Regions from separate parts of the Phyllobacterium sp. YR620 genome, predicted to be linked through region 3. Evidence: predicted binding sites of a transcription regulator. Region 3 holds the regulator's gene; each other region holds the start of a gene.
The links. The regulator PhoB, encoded in region 3, activates phosphate uptake and scavenging genes when phosphate is short. The targets are predictions, from matches to a motif close to TGTCATNNANCTGTCAT.
Positions count from the first base shown of each region.

Region 1: the regulator PhoB is predicted to act here: its motif matches at 1,477-1,493, upstream of BLR72_RS09115 (DUF2794 domain-containing protein).
Region 2: the regulator PhoB is predicted to act here: its motif matches at 1,408-1,424, upstream of BLR72_RS03345 (DapH/DapD/GlmU-related protein).
Region 4: the regulator PhoB is predicted to act here: its motif matches at 2,506-2,522, upstream of BLR72_RS03140 (BtaA family protein).

Region 1 covers NZ_FNJP01000002.1:479,400-483,461, reverse strand. The annotation lists gene acnA (aconitate hydratase AcnA) at 1-168, shown strand, start outside; gene BLR72_RS09120 (DUF1223 domain-containing protein) at 356-1,129, shown strand; gene BLR72_RS09115 (DUF2794 domain-containing protein) at 1,518-1,889, shown strand; gene BLR72_RS09110 (GNAT family N-acetyltransferase) at 1,896-2,453, opposite strand; gene BLR72_RS09105 (Bax inhibitor-1/YccA family protein) at 2,606-3,382, opposite strand; gene BLR72_RS09100 (ABC transporter permease) at 3,574-4,062, opposite strand, start outside.
Region 2 covers NZ_FNJP01000001.1:721,119-725,180, forward strand. The annotation lists gene BLR72_RS03335 (50S ribosomal protein L11 methyltransferase) at 1-801, opposite strand, end outside; gene BLR72_RS03340 (SCO family protein) at 812-1,405, opposite strand; gene BLR72_RS03345 (DapH/DapD/GlmU-related protein) at 1,680-2,327, shown strand; gene BLR72_RS03350 (CreA family protein) at 2,396-2,881, shown strand; gene BLR72_RS03355 (N-acetylmuramoyl-L-alanine amidase) at 2,988-3,821, shown strand; gene BLR72_RS03360 (ATP-dependent helicase) at 3,831-4,062, opposite strand, start outside.
Region 3 covers NZ_FNJP01000001.1:1,079,283-1,083,344, reverse strand. The annotation lists gene dmeF (CDF family Co(II)/Ni(II) efflux transporter DmeF) at 1-562, opposite strand, end outside; gene BLR72_RS05065 (metal/formaldehyde-sensitive transcriptional repressor) at 559-837, opposite strand; gene phoB (phosphate regulon transcriptional regulator PhoB) at 994-1,680, opposite strand; gene phoU (phosphate signaling complex protein PhoU) at 1,699-2,424, opposite strand; gene pstB (phosphate ABC transporter ATP-binding protein PstB) at 2,447-3,220, opposite strand; gene pstA (phosphate ABC transporter permease PstA) at 3,291-4,062, opposite strand, start outside.
Region 4 covers NZ_FNJP01000001.1:674,630-678,691, forward strand. The annotation lists gene BLR72_RS03130 (hypothetical protein) at 1-542, shown strand, start outside; gene BLR72_RS03135 (class I SAM-dependent methyltransferase) at 544-1,200, opposite strand; gene BLR72_RS03140 (BtaA family protein) at 1,200-2,456, opposite strand; gene aroA (3-phosphoshikimate 1-carboxyvinyltransferase) at 2,840-4,062, shown strand, end outside.

The DNA.
Region 1 (4,062 bases), on a different contig from region 3:
GGGCTTGCCACGATCCAGCCGCGCCAGAAGACATTCGCCACGGTCACCTATGCCGATGGCAGTGTCAAACAGGTGCCGCTCATCTGCCGCATCGATACGATCGACGAGCTTGAATATCTGAAGAACGGCGGCATCCTGCAGTACGTGCTGCGCGATCTCGCCGCCTGACGCTCCAATGACATGAGTATTGAAGGGCCGCCGGGTGATCGGCGGCCCTTTTGAATGAATGTGAGCCAAAACGTGATCGAATTCACCTCAAAGTGACTTCCCCTTGAAAAGTGCGGCTCCTATCAATCTTCTCGCAATCCTTTTATCCGACAACAATCCCACTCGAATTGGGAAGAGAATTTAACCCGTGTATCTGCGCAAACTTTCCAGACGCTTGCTGATCGGCGCACCGCTCATTGCTGCGGCCGCCTATGTGCTTCCGGTCTGCGCTGATGATGTTGGCAAGAAACCCGAGGGCGTTGTCGAACTCTATACGTCGCAGGGTTGCGGATCCTGCCCTCCCGCGGACGCGGTACTCAAGGAACTCGTCGCGGAAGGCAAGGTCGTCGCGCTCGCCTTTCACGTGGATTATTGGGATTATCGGGGCTGGATCGACACGCTCGCCCTGCCTGAAAACACCGAACGCCAGAATGCTTATCGCGTCGCACTGGGCCTCAATGGCGTCTATACGCCCCAGGTGATTATCAACGGCCGTGTCCACGTCAACGGACAGGATGGACAGAAGATTCGCCGCCGCATCGCCGAGATGCGCGATACCGATTCGGGCCTTACCATTCCGGTCAATATTGCCAAGGCAACGCCCGACCGCCTCGTCATCGATATCGGCCAAGGGCCAGTACCGACAAAACCTGTCCGCGTCCTCCTCGCCTATTTCAATCGCGAATCCATCGTGGCCATTCCGGATGGCGAAAATATCGGGCGCAAGGTCAGCTATGCCAACAGCGTGCGTGCGATGGAAACCGTCGGCATGTGGGACGGCAAGGCCCAGAAGATTGAAATACCGATCAGCGAAATTGCCAGCAAGAAGTCGACAGGATGTGCCGTGCTTCTGCAGGAGATGCTGGGCGAGGGTCAGCCAGGACCAATTATCGGCGCGTCGATCATGGCCGCCAAACAGTAGCGGAAGGCGCTCTCCTAAACAAAAACAGGCCGGATAAATCCGGCCTGAGATATTGGGGCATGTTGCCATTCAGGGAGACTGATGGTTCGGCCCAAACAACCCGTTGGGCGGGGGCTTGGGGTATCGGACTGTCAAGACCGAACCGTCTCAGACAACATGCGAGGGATGTTGGGTGCGGAATCGGGCGGCAATGCGAACAGAAAATGGCGAGAATGTGTCCAACAATCACCATTGGAGACAGTGCGTATTTCTTCGTGACATCATCGCAAAACCGGTTCCTAACCCTCGTCGTCGCCCTTCGGAAATCATTCCGGACTTGTAAATAGGCGCAGAAAAGGTCACCCTGATGTCATCCAGGTGTCACACGGCATACAAAGGCGGATGATTGATGGACAGCAATGCAGGTGGCGACGAAGCGCAACAGCAGGCAACTCTAATTCCCCTCACACGCAGTAGCGACTTGCCCGTTACCTTCAACCGGCGTGAACTGGATCAGATCCTTCGAATCTACGGTTTCATGGTTTCCGCCGGCGAATGGCGGGACTACGCCATTGACCACTTGATGGATCGAGCGGTGTTTTCCATCTTTCGCAGGGCCAGCGAGGTTCCGATGTTTCGGGTGGTAAAGAACCCGAAACTTGCCCGCAAGCAGGGCGCCTACAGCGTTATCGCGGCAAGCGGTCTTATTCTCAAGCGCGGCCACGACCTCGACCGCGTTTTAAAGGTGTTCGACAAGGGTTTGAGCCTCGTGCGTGGCTGACGCGTTTTAAGCGTCTTCGCTCCGCAAGGGCGGCTTTCCTGGAAGCGTATGCGCCCCGCCATTCATCTCCAGCTGCATCAGCACAGTATCGAGCCAGCGTCCATGCTTGAAGCCGGAGGCCCTGATTGTGCCGGAATATGTGAACCCTGCGCGGGTATGGAGCCTAACGGAAGCGGAATCCTCATGCCCATCCCCGATGACGGCGATAAACTGCCGGAAACCAAGGGCGGTACAGTCCTTGATCAACTGGCTCAGCAGTTGCTTGCCCAAGCCCTTTCCCTTGGCGTCGGGCGCGATATAGATCGAATCCTCCACCGACCACCAATAGGCCGGACGCGTGCGGAAATAGCTTGCATAGGCGTAGCCAATCACGGCCCCGTCCCGTTCGGCGACGATATAGGGAAAGCCGTCCGTGGTGATTGCGTGGAACCGCTTCGTCATTTCCGCCTGGTCCGGCGGGTCGATCTCATAGGTCGCCGTGCCGTGGAGGACGGCATCGCGGTAAATTTCGGTGATGCTCGCGAGGTCGGCTGGCTGCGCCGGGCGGATATGAATCTCTGACATTGGCTCTCACAGGGGGAAAATGATCGTGCCCGTTTCATGCACGTCTTTGCCGGCATTTTAAAGTGGAAACGCGTTACTCTGGTGGGGAATTACGCTCAACGAAAAAGGGCAGCGTTTCCGCTGCCCTTTTTGTTATTTTCCATGCTCGAAGCCTAGTTGCGGTTACCCAGGAACTGCAGCAGGAACATGAACATGTTGATGAAGTCGAGGTAGAGCCGCAGGGCGCCCATGATTGCCTTGCGGCCATAAGTGTCCGAAGCGTCGCCTTCGTAATACATTTCCTTGATCTGCTGCGTGTCGTAGGCAGTCAGGCCTGCAAAGACCAGGACGCCGATTGCCGAGATTGCGAACTGCAAAGCGCTCGATGCAAGGAAGATGTTGACCAGCGACGCAAGGATGATGCCGATCAGACCCATGAACAGGAACGAGCCCATCGCGGACAGATCACGCTTCGTGGTGTAGCCATAAAGCGAAAGTGCACCGAACGATGCGGCGGTGATGAAGAAGGTCTGCACGATGCTTCCCGAGGTGTAGATCAGGAAGATCGAGGACAGCGAGAGACCGACAAGTCCAGCATAAACCCAGAATGTGGTCTGCGCGGCAGATACGCTCATCCGCTCAATGCGGAAACTCAAGAAGAACACTGCGGCAAGCGGCGCGAGCATGACAACCCAGCGCAGCGGCGAGCCGTAGAGGGCAACACCGAGATTGGTTAGCATCTTGCCGTTCGGCAACTGTGCGGCGGCGAGAGATGGGTCATTGGTTGTCGCGAAATAAACGGTGGCGAGCGCAGCGAGGCCGGTCACTGCGAGACCGATGCCCATTAGATTGTAGACCTTCAGCATGTAGCTGCGCAGACCCTGATCGATCCCCGCGTCCACACGCATTCCGGCCGATGTGCGGGCCTGGATATTGCGATAGTCAGCCATGGTTTTCCTCATTTGCTTCGTCCCGTCGGGTGTCGGGTTATTCCCCAGGCGCCGCTGGCGGGACCCCAGCATGCCTTGCGAAGAATTATGGGGATTCCTCGGGTCCATAACAAGACCTCAACTACTCAAGATTGCGTGTTAGCGTGCCAAATTATGAGTAAATTGGTAAAAATCGCACTCGTTTAACGATTTCAGAGGTTTCGCAGGATCGGCGCAGCCTTTTGTCCAAGAATTCGCCAGGTTCCGGCAAGCCCAAAACCGACCGTTAAAACGAGCGCGATAATGACGGTCATGACCGCAACTTCGGGCTGGAAATAGGCTGGCAGCGTCATAACGCGCACCACCACGTACCACGCTGCCGCACTGCCGGCGAGAAGCGCGAAAATAGCCGTCGAAAGACCGAGCAGCATATATTCGAGACTGAAAGCCTTGATAAGCGTGCGCCGCGTCGCGCCAAGCGTTTTCAACACGACAGCATCGTGCACCCTAGCGCGGTTGCCGGCTGCGAGCGCGCCGCCGAGGACAAGAATCGAGGCGATCAATGCCACCGAAGCTGCGGCGCGAATGGCGACGGCGAGCTGGCCGACGAGTTCGTTGGCAATGGTGATCGCATCCTTGACCCGCACCGTCGTGACCGCGGGGAACGCCTGGGTCACATTGCGCATGACTGCGGCTTCTTC
Region 2 (4,062 bases), 360 kb from region 3:
ATAGGCGGCCAAAACCTTTTCGCGCTGTGAATCCAGTATTCCGGAAAGGATCAGCGAGCCGCCATAGGCGAGGTGCCTGCGCATTTCGGGCGCGAGCTGCATCAGCGGCCGGGCCAGGATATTGGCAACGATCAGATCGAATGGCGCCGCAAGACGCATTGCCGGATGGTGGAATCCGGTCGCCGTTTCGGTTTTGACGCGAGCGGCGACACCGTTCTTGACGACATTTTCGCGGGCGACCGCCACCGCAACAGGATCGATATCGGTCGCGAGCACCGGGATCGGTGCGAGCTTGGCGATGCCGATGGCAAGGACTGCACTGCCTGTGCCGAGATCAAGCGCGTTTTGCGGATGATCCCTGCGGATCACTTCGCCGATCATGTCGAGACAGCCGGACGTCGTGCCGTGGTGGCCGGTACCGAAAGCCTGGCCAGCGTCGATCTCGATGGCGAGATCGTTGATCCGCCGCTTGTCGCGATCATGCGAACCATGGACGAAGAAGCGTCCGGCGCGCACAGGTTTCAGTCCTTCGAGCGAATGCGCCACCCAGTCGATATCCGGCACCTGTTCGCGCTGGAGCTCAAGGCCGAACATATCGCTTCCGAGTGCGTCGCGCATGCGCGCCTCGATCTCGTCGGGCTCGAACGTATAGACGGAGACTTCGAAGATTTCGCGATCTTCATCGATTTCCGAGGAAGATATTGGCAGGCCGTCCTCTTCGAATGCGCGCTCCAGCATGGCGAAGACGCGGCCGGCCTCGATCTTGCCGGCGGTGAGGAAAAGACGGGTCTGCGTGGTCATCAGGGAACTTTCAGCTCTTGGCGAGGCGTTGCAATTTCTCGACAGCCGTATCAGGATTTTCGCCATAGGCAATGGTGCCGAAGAAGCCGCCCTTGCTGTCGAGCAGATAGATCGACGCAGTGTGGTCCATCGTGTAGCCATCACCACCCTCTACGGGAACCTTGCGGGCGTAGACGCTGTAGCCCTTGAGCATGGCGGCAAGCTTGTCGGGCTCGCCGGTGACGCCGACGATGCGATCGGAAACATTGCCGACATAGGCTTTCAGCGTTGCCGCGTCATCCCGCTCCGGATCGACCGTCACGAAATAGGCGTTGACGCCATCCGCCTCGGGTCCGAGCTTTTTCAGCCAGCCGTCAAGTTCGAACAGGGTCGTCGGGCAGATCTCCGGGCAATGGGTGAAGCCGAAGAAGATTGCCGAGGGCTTTTGCCGGAAAGCTGCTTCGGTGATCGGCTCGCCATTCATCGTCGTCAGTCGAAACGCTGAACCGAACGCGCCTTGCGCCCCGCCTGCGCTCTTGCGCGACGCCTCAAAAGTGACCCATCCGGCCGCGGCCACAACAAGCAAGGCCGCCGCGATAAGAAGAGGCAACAGGCGTTTGTTCATGAATGAAGGCTCCGCGACGGCGTGGCGGCTACATGCACCAGGCAAGACCCGCATTGATGAGAGACAGAAAGATAGAATCGCTGTTGTTAAACCATGCGGCAAAGGTCAGTCCCGTTGCGACTGACGCGCCAAGCGCGAGCGCTGCGTAGAGCATCAATCTGGGCGTGCTGACCGACGGCGATGTTTTCATGACGCGAATATAGGATTTGCCCGCGGTTTATGCAAAAGAAATGCCGTGGGCCCGATGCCCGCCAACCAGTTTCGAGAAGATGCCATGGCTGAGACCAACGATCCCCGTTTCATGAACGAGCAGCCGCGTATCCATCCGACCGCGCAGCTCAAGGGCGTCAAGCTCGGCAAATATGCGGAAGTCGGTGAAAGAGTGATCCTGCGCGACGTGACGGTCGGCGATTTCTCCTATCTGGAACGGCACAGCGAGGGTATCTACGCCGAGATCGGGCGCTTCTGTTCGATCGCCGCCAATGTTCGCATCAACGCGCTCGAACATCCCATGGAGCGGCTGACGATGCACAAGGTCAGCTATCGCCCGAATGAATATTTCCGCTTTCAGGGCATCGATAACGGGTTTCGCGCCCGCAGACAGGCGAAGCGGGTCCGCATCGGCCACGATGTCTGGATTGGCCACGGCGCGGTGATCATGCCCGCTGTCGAGATCGGGTACGGCGCCGTCATCGGCGCCAATGCCGTGGTCACGCGCAATGTCGAGCCCTATATGATCGTAGCCGGCAGCCCGGCAAGGATGATACGGCCGCGTTTCCCGCAGGCTATCGCGACACGCCTCCTCGAACTTGCGTGGTGGGACTGGCCGCTCGACAGCATCTTCGAGGCAATTCCCGACATCCAGTCGCTTTCCATCGAAGACTTCCTGGCAAAGTGGGAAGGGCATCGCCCCGGCTCATAATGGCTTGCAATCGCCGCCTTAAATCGCCAACTGTCTCTGGCGAACGTTTTGAACCTCCGGAGATTTGAATGAAGAAGACATTGATTGCACTCATGCTTTTCGGCGCGGCGGCATTCCAGCCGGCAACTGCCGAAGAGGTCGGCAAGGTGGGCGTCGACTGGTTCGGCAATGATATCGTCATCGATGCGGTCCATGATCCGAAAGTGGAGGGCGTGACCTGTCACCTTGCTTCTTTCTCCCGCGGGGTTATCGATCGGCTGCAAAAGGGCAACTGGTTCGAAGACCCGTCTAATGCCTCGATTTCGTGCCAGCAGACAGGCCCCGTGACCATCGGCGATATCCAACTTGGCGAAGGCGGCGAACGTGTATTCTCCGAGCGCACCAGCCTTATCTGGAAGAAGCTCGTCATCACCCGCATCTACGACAAACCCAACAATTCGCTGATCTATCTGGCGCACGCGACCCAGGTTCAGGACGGCTCGGCCAAGACCTCGATCTCGACCATCCCGCTTTTTGCCGGCAATGTGACCTGGACCAAGGGCAAGCCCGAATAGAGGGTGGGCGGCCTGCGATGGCGGATTATGGTAGCCCATTCGTCTAATAGGAATTTATTCTTATAACGTCTAGAGTAGGACCAGTTCTGCATCGAGGAAACTGGTCATGAAATTCACGATTAAAAATCATAAGCTTGCTTCGATCGGTTCCCAGCTTCCGTTCGTTGCTTCTCCCAATGTCGGCGGCGCGCTGGCCCCGAAATTCATCGTCATTCACTATACTGCAAGTGGGCCGGACGCCGATATCGCCCGATATTTTTCGCAAAAGTCCGCCAACGTCGCGGCTCACCTCGTCGTTTGCCGCGATGGCTCGATCCGTCAGTGCGTGCCCTTCGACAAGGTTGCATGGCACGCAGGTCAAAGCCGCTGGACCGGCAAGGGCGGCCGGCAATATTCCGGCCTCAACAATTCTGCGATCGGCATCGAGATCGAGAACTGGGGACCGTTGAACAAGAGCGGCGCCGGCTGGGTATCGTGGACGGGTGCGCCTGTCGAAAGTCAAAAGGTTATCGAAGCAAGGCACAAGTTCGGCGCGCCCGATTGCGGGTGGGAGGTTTTCACGACGGTGCAGCTCGAGACCGTGATTGCGGCGGTCCAGGCGATCTGCGCCGAATATGCCATCGAGGATATTCTCGGCCACGACGATATCGCGCCCGGCCGCAAGTCCGATCCCGGCCCGGCCTGGGACATGGCGACGTTCAAGGCCAAGGTGAAAGGCGAGGCCGAAGATGGCGATGCGGTGATGGTCGTGCATTCCCAGAGCGGGCTCAACATCCGCTCCGGTGCCGGGGCGTCGTTCCCGCTGGTTCATAATATGCTGCCCGATGGTACGAAGGTTCTGGTGCACGAAGCCAGCGGCAAATGGCGCTACGTTTCGGTGCTCGAGGCTTCAGGAAAGGCCGACTTTTCGGGCTGGGTTCACGGCGATTGGCTGGTTTAATCCAGCCAGTCAAATCGCCTGAACGAAACTGTCGAGCACGCGCTTCTGGCCTGCCTTGTCGAAATCGATCGTCAGCTTGTTGCCTTCGATCGAGGAGACGTTGCCGTTGCCGAATTTGATATGGAAGACGCGGTCGCCCACGTCGAAGTTGGAGGGCGTTTCGCTGACGGATTTTGCCACGAGTTCCCCATCTATGGTGCGGCCCTTGACTGAGCCGCGTCCGGCGCCGAAGCCCGAATCC
Region 3 (4,062 bases):
CATCGGCAAGAACGTGCAGATAGGCGGCACGCAAATTATGATCGTGACCGTGGTGATGATGGTTATCGCCATGGTGACCGTGGTGATGATGGCTATGGTCGTCGCGCAAGAGCCAGGCACAAACAAGGTTGACGGCAAGGCCAAGCACGGCAACGGAGATCGCCTGCGGAAAACTGATCGAGATCGGGTTGGCAAGGCGTAGGAAACTCTCCCAGCCGATCAGCAGTGCAATAAGCGCGAGGATCACAGCGCTGGCAAAACCTGCGAGATCGCCGAATTTTCCCGTGCCGAAGGTGAAACGCGGATTGCTGGCATTCTTCCTTGCATAGAGATAGGCCAACGCCGCGATCAAAATCGCGGCAGCATGTGTCGACATATGCCAGCCATCGGCGACAAGCGCCATCGAGCCGAAAACCGTTCCCGCCACGATCTCCGCAACCATCATCGTCGCGGTCAGCGCGATCACAAACCAGGTGCGTCGTTCGTTGCGCTCGTGATCGTCGCCCAGAAACACATGGGCATGCGTGCCTTGAGGCAAATGGATCGCGTGATCGTGGCTCATTTCAGATACATCCTTACAACGTCGATGAGATCCGCTGCGCCCTTGGCGCGTTCGCTGTCCGTCTCGGTTCCGGGATCGACGACATGCATGCGGATATGGTCCTCGATGAGTTCACCCATCAGGCCGTTTACCGCGCCGCGCACCGACGCCACCAGGTTCAAAATGTCACCGCACGACATTTCCGCTTCGAGCGCACGCTCGACGGCCTCCATCTGCCCCTTGAGACGACGGATCCTTGCGAGGAGTTTTGGTTTTTCCTTGGTGGTATGAGACATAATATAGCCCCCTACCCTATATTTGCGTGAATTTCAAGTCCAGGCTGTGGAGACTTTGAGCAAGGCGTTGTCGGCGGACTACAAAATACCAAAAGGCGTCGCATCAGCCATCTAGCGCTGATGCGACGCCCTTGTTAGAACCACAATAATTGAGAATCAGCCGAACGAATAGCCGGCGCCACGTACGGTGCGGATCGGATCTATCGAACGTCCGATATTGATCGCCTTGCGCAGGCGACCAACGTGGACGTCAACTGTGCGATCATCGACATAGATGTCCGCACCCCAGACATTATCGAGCAACTGGCCGCGCGAAAAGACTCGTCCGGGTGACTGCATGAGGAATTCGAGCAGCCGAAACTCCGTCGGGCCAAGTTTTAGCTCGCGCTCCTTGCGGAAAACGCGGTGCTGTTCGCGGTCGAGCTTGAGATCGCCGAAGCTCAGCACGTGCGAAAGCAGGCTCGGATTGACGCGGCGAAGCATGGATTTGATGCGCGCCAGGAGTTCAGGCGTCGAAAACGGCTTGACCATGTAGTCGTCGGCACCGGTCGAAAGGCCGCGAACGCGTTCGCTTTCCTCGCCGCGGGCGGTGAGCATGATGATTGGCAGGATTTCGGTCTCGCGCCGCGCCCGCAGGCGGCGGCAGAGTTCGATGCCCGACAGGCCAGGCAGCATCCAGTCGAGGATCAGAAGATCCGGAACGTTCTCGCGCAGCGCAATTTCCGCTTCGTCGCCACGTGCGATCGTCTCGACAACATAGCCTTCAGCTTCAAGATTGTACCGGAGGAGGACGCTCAGGGCTTCCTCGTCCTCCACAACGGTGATTTTGGGAGCTATTGCCATATCAAGCCTTCAGTTGAATTAGGACTCGGTCGTTTCATCCACAATAATAGTATGTGTCTGGTCTTCCTTGGGACGTTCCGCCGGCAGTTGCGAACCGGTAACAATGTAATAGACTGTCTCGGCAATATTGGTGGCGTGGTCGCCTATGCGCTCGATATTCTTGGCGCAGAACAAAAGATGCGTACAGGCGGAAATGTTGCGCGGATCTTCCATCATGTAGGTCAGCAATTCGCGGAACAGCGACGTATAGAGCGCGTCGATTTCGTCGTCGCGTTCGCGCACAATGTTCACCTGCTGTACCGAGCGCGTCGCATAGGCGTCGAGCACGTCCTTCAGCTGCGTCAAGGCAAGTTCGGCGATTGTCTGCAAGCCGCGGTAGACCGAGAGCGTCTGGCGGGTATCGGTCACGGCAACGACGCGCTTGGCAATGTTCTTGCCGAGATCGCCGATACGCTCGAGATCGGAGGAAATGCGGATCGTCCCGATGACTTCACGCAGGTCGATCGCCATCGGCTGGCGCTTGCCGATGATGGTGATGGCCTTTTCATCGATCTCGCGCTGACCGGCGTCGAGGATCAGATCGTCCGAGATAACGCGCTGCGCCAGCGCATTGTCGGAATTGACCATGGCGGCGACCGCCTGTTCGACCATGCGTTCGGCATGACCACCCATCTCGGCGATCTTGTGCGTCAGGAACTTCAGTTCGTCATCGTAAGAGCGCACAGTGTGCTGCAACTCGGTCATGTGCTTTGTCCTCGTTCCTGCGTCAGCCGAAGCGTCCGGTGATATAGTCCTGGGTGCGCTTCTCGGTGGGGCTTGTGAACATCATTTCCGTATCGCCGACCTCGACAAGATTGCCGAGATGGAACATGGCCGTGCGCTGCGAAACGCGCGCTGCCTGCTGCATCGAGTGGGTAACGATGACGATGGTGTAGTTTTCGCGCAATTCATCGATCAGTTCCTCCACCTTTGCTGTGGCGATGGGATCAAGCGCCGAGCACGGCTCGTCCATGAGGATCACTTCCGGACTGACGGCGATGGCGCGGGCAATGCACAAGCGCTGCTGCTGGCCGCCGGACAGACCGGTGCCAGCCTCATGCAGGCGATCCTTCACCTCGTCGAAAAGGCTGGCGCGGCGCAGGCTTTTTTCAACGATTTCATCAAGTTCGTGGCGACCCTTCGCGAGTCCGTGAATGCGCGGTCCATAGGCAACGTTCTCGAAGATGGACTTCGGGAAAGGGTTGGGCTTCTGGAACACCATGCCCACCCGGGCACGGAGTTCGACGACGTCGATCTTCGGATTGTAGATATCCTCGTCATCGAGCGTGATCTTGCCGCCGATCTTACAACCTTCGATGGTGTCGTTCATGCGGTTGAGACTGCGCAGGAACGTCGACTTGCCGCAGCCCGAAGGGCCGATCAGCGCCGTGACCATCTTTTCCGGCACGTCGAGGCTGACACCGAACAAGGCCTGCTTGTCGCCGTAGTGAACAGTGACTTCCTTGCCTTGCATTTTGATTGCGTTGGGCTGGGCGCTCATCTTGTCGTTTACCGCCTTTTCGAGATTTCGTTCCGTCATAAGGTTCATAACTAGGTCCTCTCTCGAACAGTTACCAGCGGCGCTCGAAGCGGCGACGCAGAAGGATGGCCGTGATGTTCATGACCGCGAGGAAGAGAAGCAGCACGATGATAGCACCGGACGTCCGCTCGACGAAGGCGCGCTCCGCTTCGTTGGCCCACATGTAGATTTGCACGGGCAATGCCGTCGAAGGATCGAGCGGCGTTACCGGATTGTTGGCGACGAAAGCCACCATGCCGATCAAAAGCAGCGGCGCGGTCTCGCCGAGGGCATGCGCCAGGCCGATGATGGTACCGGTCAGAATGCCGGGTGCGGCGAGCGGCAGGACGTGATGGAAAACCATCTGCGTCTTCGATGCGCCAATGCCAAGCGCCGCCGCGCGGATGGACGGGGGTACGGCACGCAGCGCGGCGCGCGTCGCGATAATGATTGTCGGCAGCGTCATCAGTGTCAGCACGAGACCGCCGACCAGCGATGCCGAGCGCGGCATATGCAGGAAGTTGATGAAGACTGCGAGGCCGAGCAGACCGAAGACAATCGACGGGACCGCCGCAAGATTATTGATGTTGACCTCGATAATATCGGTCAGGCGGTTCTTCTTGGCGTATTCCTCAAGGTAGATCGAGGCGGCAACGCCGATGGGCAGCGAGAGGCCGAGCACGATCAGCATCATGTAGAGCGAACCGATGAGGGCGACGCTGAGACCCGAAGTTTCGGGGCGGCTGGACGCGCCATAGGTGAAGAGACCGGTGTTGAAGCGCTGGGCCATGGCGCCGTCAGCCTTCAGCTTGTTCATCCATTCG
Region 4 (4,062 bases), 400 kb from region 3:
CTGTGCGCAAGGAGTTTTCGCGTATCCGCCGTGAGGCGCAAAGCGGATCGGCGGGCCTGCCGGTCGAATATATCGTTGTCGGGCATGGGCTGGGCGGCGGACTTGCGCGCCACCTTGCGGCAGCGTTTCCATGTACTGCGGCGATTACCTTCGATTCCACCTTCGTTTCCAACAATCGGCGCCTGGCCGAGCCCTATGACGGCCAGGTCGTAGATCTCTTCGCCGACAATGATTTGCGCTCGCGGCTCGCAGTTCTGCCAAACCCGCGCGCCTTCTTTCGCATTTCGCGGGTCCACCAGTGGTACCGCGTGCGCAATGCCGGAGATTTCTCCGGTCCCGCCGGCATGCAGAGGGCGGCCGTTGCGATGGCACGCATCCCGGTCATGTGCCTGCTGCGCGATGATTGCGAGTTGAAGCGACCGACAAGCGGCGATAGCGGCGAAGAGAACCCGCAAAGCGGGCGTTCGGCCGCGGAAATGTCGATGCTCTTTTGCCTCGCGGGCCCGGGTTCGGCCGGCCCCAAAGCCGACCTTTGCCAGTAGGTCAGGCGTGACGGCGGATTACTGAAATCCAGGCAAAGCCGCGATATAGCCTATGGATTTCGGCCTGCGCATTGGCGGCCAGGGCAATCTCGCCTGCAACATCGAACAGGTCGTTGCGAGGCGTCACGTGGTACCATTCGAGCCATTTATAAAGCCCGCGCCGCGCGAAGGCAGGCAGATCGCGCAGATCGCCGAAATCGACAACATGCAGCGCACCACCCGGCGTGAGATGGTTGATTGCTTCGCGCATCACCGCCTGCCATTGCGGGATCATCGATACGGCATAGGAGATGAAAATCCGGTCGAACGCGCGCCGCCCAAGGATCGCTTCAGGCTCGAACTTTGCCGCGTCGGCGTAGGCGAGCGTGGCGCGATCACCAATTCCTGCAGCAGCTATCTTCTTGCGTGCTGTTGCCAGCATTTCATTCGAAATATCAATGCCGTAGAGCGAAGTCTTTGGATAAGCCCGCCCGGCAAGCACGAGGTTGCGGCCCGTACCGCAGCCGATCTCTAGGATGCTGCCACTCGTTGGCGGGGTGAGCCCGGCAAGCACCGGGTCGCGGCCAAGCAGGTAGTATTTGCGGGTAGCGTCATAGAAGTGACGCTGATGCCGGTACACCCGGTCCATCAGCGGGCCGTGTTCAATCTTGGCAAACATCAGGCGCGGTCCTTGCGAAGGTAGAGGTGAAAGCCGCCATAGATCGACGAGCGATCGCGCTCGTGCAGCGCGCGGGAAAGTTCTTCCTGATAGTCCCAGCTATCAAGCAACGTATCGTCGATGCGTCCGGGCAGGATGGTAGGCTCGGCCGCCGTGCGGAAGATGACGCGTGCGCCCGGCGCGGCAGTGCGGGTGATCTCCGCCCATAGTTCATTGAGCTGGGTGTCGTTCATCCAGTCCTGCGCATCCAGAAGAATGAAGCGATCGACCGAGGCGTCGGGTTTTGCCGCGAGGAATTCGGTGAAGGAGGCATTGACGACGTTCATCCGGCTGGCGCGGTCGCGCACGGTGGCAAAATTGCTGCGAGAAAGGTAGGGCGGCAACGGGCCGGTCTCGGCATTGTCGCTGTAGCCGCGGCCAAAGGCCTGCCAGGCAAAATAGTTTTCCGAGAGCGGAAAGCCGCAAGCGAGCTTTTCCAGCCTGCCGCGTAGCACCTGCGCCATATTGCCATCGCCGGCGGTGGCGAGCGCATCATATTGCTGCGGAGGAATGCCTAGTCCGAACAGCGACGACTTCCGCTTCGTCGCCCAGCGGATCATGCGCTTGTCGAAGAGCGGGGCGAGGGCCGTATCGAAATAGGCGCGCTGCTCCTCCATGGTGGATGCCTTGAGCAGATCGCGCGGGTCGATGCCGTACAGCCTGGCAATTCGATGCCCCATGCCGATGAAGAGCCCGAGCAGCCCGTGCCGATAGAGGTCGCGTGAGAAGATGGTGATCCGACGCCGGCCGGAAAGCATGCGCTTTTCCCAATAGGCGCGGCTCGTCGCGTCGAGATGCGGCTGGATGAAACGCTCATAGGCAGCAAGGTTGGCCCTGTCGTCAGCCGTCCCATAGAAGCGGTAAAAGGCGTCGTAATTGGGCAGGCGGGCAACTGCTGCGAGCTTAAGCCGGTTGAAGGCGACATGAGCGGTGTTGAGGTCGACGGCTTCGACGCTGGCCGGATCGGCCGTCAGATAGGACATGGCGTTGCAGCCGCCAGAGGCAATGGTGACAATCCGGTGGCCAGGCAGAATCTGCAGTGCCTCCATGTCCACTTCCGGGTCTTCCCAGATTTGCGGATAGACCAGCCCCTTGAAGACATGGGCGAAGAGGCGTTCCGAAAGGCCGGCTTTCGAAAGGAGCCTGTTTTGCCGGACCGCCTTGTTGAGCTTCTCGTTGCGCGGGGACAGTTCGTTGGATTGTCTAGCAAGCGGCATCTAATCGAATCCCCTTTATTGGAAATTCCTGCCCGCCTAGCATCCCGATGTAACAAATGGGTGACGCACGCCCTTATAGCGACTTGCCAAGTTGATTCAACTTAAGCGGGCAACTAATTGAGCTTGCACGGCCAGGAAGTGTGACAGCCGTGCAAAGGCAATTTAACAAGTGCCGTCATTTCCGTGTTTTATCAACGTTTCGTTGACGCCGCTGCGCCAAGCCAGTTTCAGCGCAAATCCAGGCGCCCATGACGCCTAACAGGGCACGTAGACATCAGGATCGCGCTTGTCGGTGCGTGCCGACTGGCCTAAAGAAATTATATGCAAATTCACCGATTCGTGGCTGCCCGGTCGGCCCGCATTGTATCCGGAAGTGACGTAGAATGAGCCAGCGTTTGGTTGCCACGATTACTCCGCCCGGTCGCAGGCTGATCGGCCAGATTACTCCTCCTGGCTCGAAGTCGATCACAAACAGGGCTCTGCTGCTGGCGGCAATGGCGCCTGGCAATAGCCTTATCCGCGGCGCGCTGAAGAGCGACGACACACGCTATATGTCCGCGGCTATGCGCGACATGGGCGTGATGGTCAGCGAGCCTGACGAAACCAGTTTTGCATTGACCAGCAGCGGCCGCCTTTCTTCACCTGCGGTTCCGCTATTTCTAGGGAATGCCGGCACCGCTACCCGCTTTATCACGGCAGCGGCGGCGGTCGTGGACGGAACGGTCATCGTCGATGGCGACGATTATATGCGCCTCCCACCGATCGAACCGCTCGTTGTAGCGCTGCGCGCTGCGGGCATCGACATCTTCAGCCAAGCTGGCTATCCGCCAGTGACCGTGCGCGGCACTGGCCGCCTGAAAACCAGCCGGATCGAAATCGATGGCGCGCTATCGAGCCAATATGTCTCAGCTGTGCTGATGATCGCGCCGTTTGGCGAGGGGCCGATCGACATCATACTATCTGGCCCCGCTATCGGGGCGCGCGGCTATGTCGATCTGACACTTGCGGCAATGGAGAAGTTCGGCGCAATGGTGGAGCAGACATCAGATGCAAGTTGGCGCGTCCAGCCGACCGGCTATATCGCCACCGATTTCATAGTCGAACCTGATGCGTCTGCAGCTACTTATCTGTGGGCGGCGGAAGCGATCACGAATGGTTCAATTGACCTAGGCATGCCGGTGGAGGCATTCACCCAACCCGATGCCAGAGCAATGGCCACCATCCGACAGTTTCCGCGGTTGCCGGCTGTCATCAACGGCGCGCAGATGCAAGACGCGATACCTACGATCGCGGTCTTGGCGGCGTTCAACGAAACACCGGTGCGATTCAGCGGGCTATCCAATCTGCGCGTCAAGGAATGCGACCGCGTGTCGGCGCTAGCTGCGGGGCTCAACGCAATTCGCCCAGGCCTCGGCATTGAGGAGGGAGACGATCTGCTTGTCGCCTCGGACCCGGGTTTGCAGTCAAGCTTTTCCGAGGTCGACATCGATACCCATTCTGACCACCGCATCGCGATGAGCTTCGCGCTGGCCGGCCTCAAACTGCCAGGCATCAACATCCTTGATTCCGGCTGCGTGGCGAAAACCTATCCAGGTTACTGGAACGG